DNA from 2 places in the Gottfriedia sp. OAE603 genome. Region 2 is predicted to be linked to the other one. Evidence: a T-box and tRNA genes for the amino acid it is inferred to sense, from the RefSeq annotation. Region 2 holds a T-box; the other holds one or more tRNA genes.
The links. The T-box of region 2 lies ahead of leuS (leucine--tRNA ligase). A T-box ahead of a tRNA ligase gene usually reads a tRNA of that ligase, here a tRNA-Leu.
Positions count from the first base shown of each region.

Region 1 (3,401 bases), 490 kb from region 2:
CTTTATAAAAAGGATAACGAAATTGTTCATTTAAACATAAATTTTACGCCATTGTAGAGAGATTTACTAAGAGCAACTCATTTAGTATAAATTGTACGATTATGATCTTTGAAATTCTCATTTGTAAGTTTAATGTATGCAGATACCTAGAAAAATGTGAGTTGTATATTAGTTAATACAAAAAGAAATAAGGAATATAGAATCAGTTAAGGGAAGATATGAGGATGGAAAACGAAATACTACAAAAATTAGTTGAAGAATTATCATTGAAACATTTTAACCGTCCATTTTTACATCAAGCTACTTTTAATGCTAGATTACGAACTACAGGTGGACGATATTTATTAAAAACAAGCAATGTTGAATTAAATAAATTGTATTTCCAAGAACATGGAATTGAAGAATTAAAGGGTATTATCTTACATGAATTATGCCATTATCATCTACACATAATGAAAAAAGGATATAAGCATGAGGACAAGGATTTTAAAGATTTATTAAAACAGGTTGGTGCACCAAGGTACTGCAAACCTTTAACGGCAACAACTAAAAAAAGGATTGTACCTTATAAGTATCGTTACATTTGTACAAAATGTGGGCAAACGTATTTACGAAAGAGAAAAGTTGACTTGAAACGGTTTGTTTGTGGAATATGCAAAAGTACATTAAAACAGTTATAAATAGTATTGACAGGCTATATATTCATAGTTTATATTATTACTTGTCACCACTTACCAGAAAGTGTTGATGAATAATTTATATTATTCCGCAGTAGCTCAGTGGTAGAGCACTCGGCTGTTAACCGAGTGGTCGTAGGTTCGAATCCTACCTGCGGAGCCATTATTTTAGAGAAGTACCCAAGTGGCTCAAGGGGCGCCCCTGCTAAGGGTGTAGATCGTTAACGCGGTGCGAGGGTTCGAATCCCTTCTTCTCTGCCATACATAAGGCCCGTTGGTCAAGCGGTTAAGACACCGCCCTTTCACGGCGGTAACACGGGTTCGAATCCCGTACGGGTCACCATTTTTATATTACGGAGGATTAGCTCAGCTGGGAGAGCACCTGCCTTACAAGCAGGGGGTCGGCGGTTCGAGCCCGTCATCCTCCACCATTTAATTTTATACGGTCCCGTGGTGTAGCGGTTAACATGCCTGCCTGTCACGCAGGAGATCGCCGGTTCGATCCCGGTCGGGACCGCCATTATTTACTACATATTGTAGTATTTTTTCTTTTTTTTGGAGATAATATTTTGGGTGGCTAATTTATTGTCATTTAGGTGTCTGATTGTGTATATCTTGAGGAGTAATTCAAGAGGTGGATTCAATACAACATAAAGAAAATCCTGCGAAGCAGGTTCATGTAGCAAATTCATAGTAGTTTGATTCATGTAGTTTAATCAATGGGCTATAGCCAAGCGGTAAGGCAACGGATTTTGATTCCGTCATGCCCTGGTTCGAATCCAGGTAGCCCAGCCATTTACCTATTTGTAAGAAATGTTGAAATGTGACATTTAAGTACGAATTTTAAATTCTGCTTTTACAGATGTCGGATTGTCTTTATCTTGAGGAGTAATTCAAGAGGTTAGAGCAATACAACATAAAGAAAATCCTGCGGAGCGGGTTCATGTAGCGAATTCATAGTAGTTTGATTCATGTAGTTTAATCAATGGGCTATAGCCAAGCGGTAAGGCAACGGATTTTGATTCCGTCATGCCCTGGTTCGAATCCAGGTAGCCCAGCCATTATCTTTTTTATGAGCAATGCTCTAGTGCGATAGCACGACCAAATAGACTTCTAAGTCATTCAAAAGTGTAGTAATTGTGATACTTGTAATATTATCTTTATTACGAGCCATTAGCTCAGTAGGTAGAGCATCTGACTTTTAATCAGAGGGTCGAAGGTTCGAATCCTTCATGGCTCACTTTTTGTTTATTTGCGGTCGTGGCGGAATGGCAGACGCGCTAGGTTGAGGGCCTAGTGGAGGTTTCTCCGTGGAGGTTCAAGTCCTCTCGGCCGCATCTTATATGTATATAACCAGACAATCTACAGCATGTAGATTGTCTTTTTTGTATTTTATAGTTGTTTGATCAGTACCAATACCTATAATTCAAATGATTTATTGGGTGGATTAAGGTTTGTTTAATATTTACTTCTATAATATAGTTTCTTCTCAAACCCTAAGTAAATTCTTTAGAGTACATTGCATAAATTAACGCTAACTTCGTAAACTAAGCACTTCAAAGTCACATTCTATTTAGTGAATATAACTTATTTCAATAAAAGTTAATTTTTCTTTTAAATTATGTTGACTTTGTGTTCATAGTGCTTTAATATAGATAAAGTTCCCGTTAGAACTTAACGAAGTCATCAGAAGCTTATCGTAGTAAGCTTACTAAGTTTAAGATAAATAAACTTTAAAAAGATGTTGACTTCCAGTAGTAGTTATTATATACTATAAAAGTCGCTAACGAAGTGACAACACAATATGCGCCCGTAGCTCAATTGGATAGAGCGTTTGACTACGGATCAAAAGGTTATGGGTTCGAGTCCTTTCGGGCGCGCCATATTACGGGAAGTGGCTCAGCTTGGTAGAGCACCTGGTTTGGGACCAGGGGGTCGCAGGTTCAAATCCTGTCTTCCCGACCATCTTCGCGGGTGTAGTTTAATGGTAAAATAGAAGCCTTCCAAGCTTCGGTCGTGGGTTCGATTCCCATCACCCGCTCCATTTGAACTTTGAAAACTAAACAAAACATGAAGTAAAACGTCAATTATTAGTTTTTTGAGCAATACAAGATTTAAACTTAACTATTATGGAGAGTTTGATCCTGGCTCAGGACGAACGCTGGCGGCGTGCCTAATACATGCAAGTCGAGCGGACTTGTAGGAGCTTGCTCCTGCAGGTTAGCGGCGGACGGGTGAGTAACACGTGGGCAACCTACCTGTAAGACTGGGATAACTTCGGGAAACCGGAGCTAATACCGGATGACATAAAGGAACTCCTGTTCCTTTATTGAAAGATGGCTTCGGCTATCACTTACAGATGGGCCCGCGGCGCATTAGCTAGTTGGTGAGGTAACGGCTCACCAAGGCGACGATGCGTAGCCGACCTGAGAGGGTGATCGGCCACACTGGGACTGAGACACGGCCCAGACTCCTACGGGAGGCAGCAGTAGGGAATCTTCCGCAATGGACGAAAGTCTGACGGAGCAACGCCGCGTGAACGATGAAGGCCTTCGGGTCGTAAAGTTCTGTTGTTAGGGAAGAACAAGTGCTAGTTAAATAAGCTGGCACCTTGACGGTACCTAACCAGAAAGCCACGGCTAACTACGTGCCAGCAGCCGCGGTAATACGTAGGTGGCAAGCGTTGTCCGGAATTATTGGGCGTAAAGCGCGCGCAGGCGGTTT
Region 1 is NZ_JBEUNN010000001.1:3,892,455-3,895,855, reverse strand. It holds gene ABID96_RS19580 (SprT family protein) at 225-680, shown strand; tRNA gene ABID96_RS19575 (tRNA-Asn) at 766-840, shown strand; tRNA gene ABID96_RS19570 (tRNA-Ser) at 848-938, shown strand; tRNA gene ABID96_RS19565 (tRNA-Glu) at 946-1,020, shown strand; tRNA gene ABID96_RS19560 (tRNA-Val) at 1,033-1,108, shown strand; tRNA gene ABID96_RS19555 (tRNA-Asp) at 1,122-1,197, shown strand; tRNA gene ABID96_RS19550 (tRNA-Gln) at 1,398-1,472, shown strand; tRNA gene ABID96_RS19545 (tRNA-Gln) at 1,664-1,738, shown strand; tRNA gene ABID96_RS19540 (tRNA-Lys) at 1,845-1,917, shown strand; tRNA gene ABID96_RS19535 (tRNA-Leu) at 1,932-2,014, shown strand; tRNA gene ABID96_RS19530 (tRNA-Arg) at 2,484-2,560, shown strand; tRNA gene ABID96_RS19525 (tRNA-Pro) at 2,566-2,642, shown strand; tRNA gene ABID96_RS19520 (tRNA-Gly) at 2,648-2,721, shown strand; rRNA gene ABID96_RS19515 (16S ribosomal RNA) at 2,804-3,401, shown strand, end outside.
Region 1: it encodes a tRNA-Leu, which carries the amino acid that the T-box ahead of leuS (leucine--tRNA ligase) is inferred to sense. The anticodon was not compared.

Region 2 (3,401 bases):
AAATGGAATAATACTCATTATGCCAAATCCGATAAAACTAATCGTAGTATCATGTGGCAATAAATTAAAATACTGCATGATAAAATAATAGATTACTGTCAAAATAATAAATGTAATATATTTAGTAATTTTAAAAGATGATGCCATTCTAAGACCTCTTTTCTTTCATTCTGATTATAATCTTAACAGAATTTTTAAATCTTGAATTAAGTAAATATTAAAAGGAAAAATATTCCCCAATTTTTTTAGTTGAAAGGTTACATTTTCTCCTCTACAATAAATAAGTTATATAGAGAAAAAGGGTCGGCTTAAAGGGGAGTACAGAATGCCAAAAAAACTCTGGTTTTTATTAATAGGTATGATTTTAAACGTAACAGGAAATTCTTTTTTGTGGCCATTCAATGCGATATATATACATGAACATTTAGGAAAGTCCTTGTCAGTAGCAGGGCTTATTTTAATGTTTAACTCATTGGCTGGCGTTTTTGGTAATATGCTCGGAGGTTGGCTTTTTGATAAATTTGGGGGATACAAGTCAATTCTAACAGGTATCATTATTACTTTTCTTTCAATATTAGGTTTAGTCATAAATCATTCATGGTCATTTTATAGTTTTTTCTTAATCACATTAGGTTTCGGTGTAGGAATTGTCTTTCCATCTATGTATGCAATGGTCGGGGCTGCTTGGCCAGAGGGTGGACGTAAAGCGTTTAATGCACTGTATGTTGCTCAAAACTTAGGTGTTGCAATTGGTACTGCTTTAGGCGGGATCGTAGCGGATTTCGATATCAATTATATTTTCACAGCTAATTTGATCTTATATATTATTTTCTTTTTCGTAGCTGCTATTGGATTTAGAAATATGGAAATAACAAAGGATGAAAAGGTAGAGGATAGTGTTGGGAAAGATAAGCCTAAGTTTTCTCTAACTCCATCAATGAAGGCTTTATTAATTGTTTGTTGTTCTTATGTTCTATGTTGGCTAGTGTATGTTCAATGGCAGACGACAATTGCTTCTGAAATGTCTAACTTGAAAATTGGATTAACAAATTATAGTCTTCTTTGGACAGTAAATGGAGCGTTGATCGTTTTAGCTCAACCAATTGTATCAACAATTATTCGAAAATACGTTACAAGTATGAGAAAGCAAATGTTGTTTGGAATTGGATTTTTTATTGCTTCCACAATTCTTGTCAGTACAGCAGAGCAGTTTTCAATGTTTATGATTGGAATGATTATTTTAACAATTGGCGAAATGTTTGTTTGGCCAGCAGTTCCAACAATTGCAAATATGCTAGCTCCAAAGGATAAGTTAGGAATGTATCAAGGAATCGTAAATAGTGCTGGTACAGTCGGGCGAATGATTGGTCCTTTACTTGGAGGAGCAGTAGTAGATACATTTAGTATGAAAATATTATTTACTGTATTGGTTTTCTTCTTAGTAATCAGTATGATTTTTTCTGTACTGTATGAAAAATTTGCAAAAAAGGTTATAAATGCACAAGAACAAACTGTTGCTTCATAAAATAGGCAATGTATAATTGACCTTTTTCCTTGGTTATAATAAAATGGTATAAATTAAATCTAAATGATCGGCAATGATTGGGAATAGTAATGAAAGTGAAGAGGTTTAGAGAGTTGACGGCTGGTGAAAGTCAATCCCTTCTTATCATGAACTCGCCCATAAGCCACATTTGTGAACGGTTTTTTACCAAGTAATGAATGTCGTGTTCCACGTTACGGAAACAAGTGAATGTATATATACATTAATTTGGGTGGTACCGCGGGAAATCCTCTCGTCCCTTTTTGGGACGGGAGGATTTTTTTATTTTTATAAAAATACCTGTGATACCGCCAGCCGAGCCATTTAATCATTAAAAAGGAGGCAATAATATGAGTTTTAATCATCGTAATATTGAACAAAAATGGCAATCGTATTGGTTAGATAATAAAACATTTAAAACAACTGACGATACAAGCAAGCCAAAATTTTATGCACTTGATATGTTCCCATATCCATCTGGTGCGGGTCTTCACGTAGGTCATCCAGAAGGCTATACTGCAACGGATATTTTATCAAGAATGAAAAGAATGCAAGGGTATAATGTACTTCATCCAATGGGATGGGATGCATTCGGTTTACCTGCTGAGCAATATGCACTTGATACTGGAAATGATCCAGCAGAGTTTACTGAAAAAAACATCAATACATTTAGAAATCAAATTCAAGCTCTAGGTTTCTCTTATGATTGGGATCGAGAAGTTAATACAACTGATCCAAGTTACTATAAGTGGACACAATGGATTTTCTCAAGAATGGTTGAAAAAGGATTAGCGTATGTTGATGAAGTTCCGGTAAACTGGTGTCCAGCACTTGGAACAGTTTTAGCAAATGAAGAAGTTATCGATGGGAAGAGTGAACGCGGGGGGCATCCAGTTGAACGTCGTCCTATGAAACAATGGATTTTAAAAATAACTGCTTATGCAGACAGACTATTAGAAGATTTAGAAGAACTTGATTGGCCAGAAAGCTTAAAAGAAATGCAACGTAACTGGATTGGTCGTTCTGAAGGTGCTGAAGTTTACTTCAAAGTTGATGGATACGATGAAAAAGTTACTGTATTTACTACTCGTCCAGACACTTTATTCGGTGCAAGCTATTTAGTATTAGCTCCTGAACATGATCTAGTAAATAAAATTACGACAACGGAGCAAAAAGAAGTTGTTGAAGCATATATTGATTCAATCAAATCAAAAAGTGATTTAGAGCGTACAGATTTAGCTAAAGATAAAACTGGCGTATTTACAGGAGCATATGCAGTTAATCCTGTAAACAATGAAAAGCTTCCAATTTGGATTGCTGACTATGTACTTGCAAGCTATGGTACTGGTGCAATTATGGCAGTACCTGGACATGACGAACGTGACCACGAGTTTGCAGTTAAATTTAACCTACCAATCGTTGAAGTTGTTGAAGGTGGAGATGTTCAAAAAGAAGCTTACACTGGCGATGGTAAACATGTTAACTCTGATTTCTTAAATGGTTTAAATAAAGAGGATGCAATCGGAAAAATGTTAGCGTGGTTAGACTCTTCAAAATCTGGAGAGAAAAAAGTTACGTATCGTTTAAGAGATTGGTTGTTCTCTCGTCAAAGATATTGGGGTGAACCAATTCCAGTTATTTTCTGGGAAGACGGTACAATGACAGTTGTTCCTGATGAAGAATTACCACTAATTCTACCAAAAACTGATGATATTCGCCCAAGTGGAACTGGTGAATCACCATTAGCAAATATTACAGAATGGGTAAATGTAGTTGATCCTGTTACAGGTAAAAAAGGACGTCGTGAAACAAATACAATGCCACAATGGGGTGGAAGCTGTTGGTATTACTTACGTTA
Region 2 is NZ_JBEUNN010000001.1:3,405,397-3,408,797, reverse strand. It holds gene ABID96_RS17340 (cell shape-determining protein) at 1-147, opposite strand, end outside; gene ABID96_RS17335 (MDR family MFS transporter) at 326-1,525, shown strand; T-box leader at 1,590-1,807, shown strand; gene leuS (leucine--tRNA ligase) at 1,894-3,401, shown strand, end outside.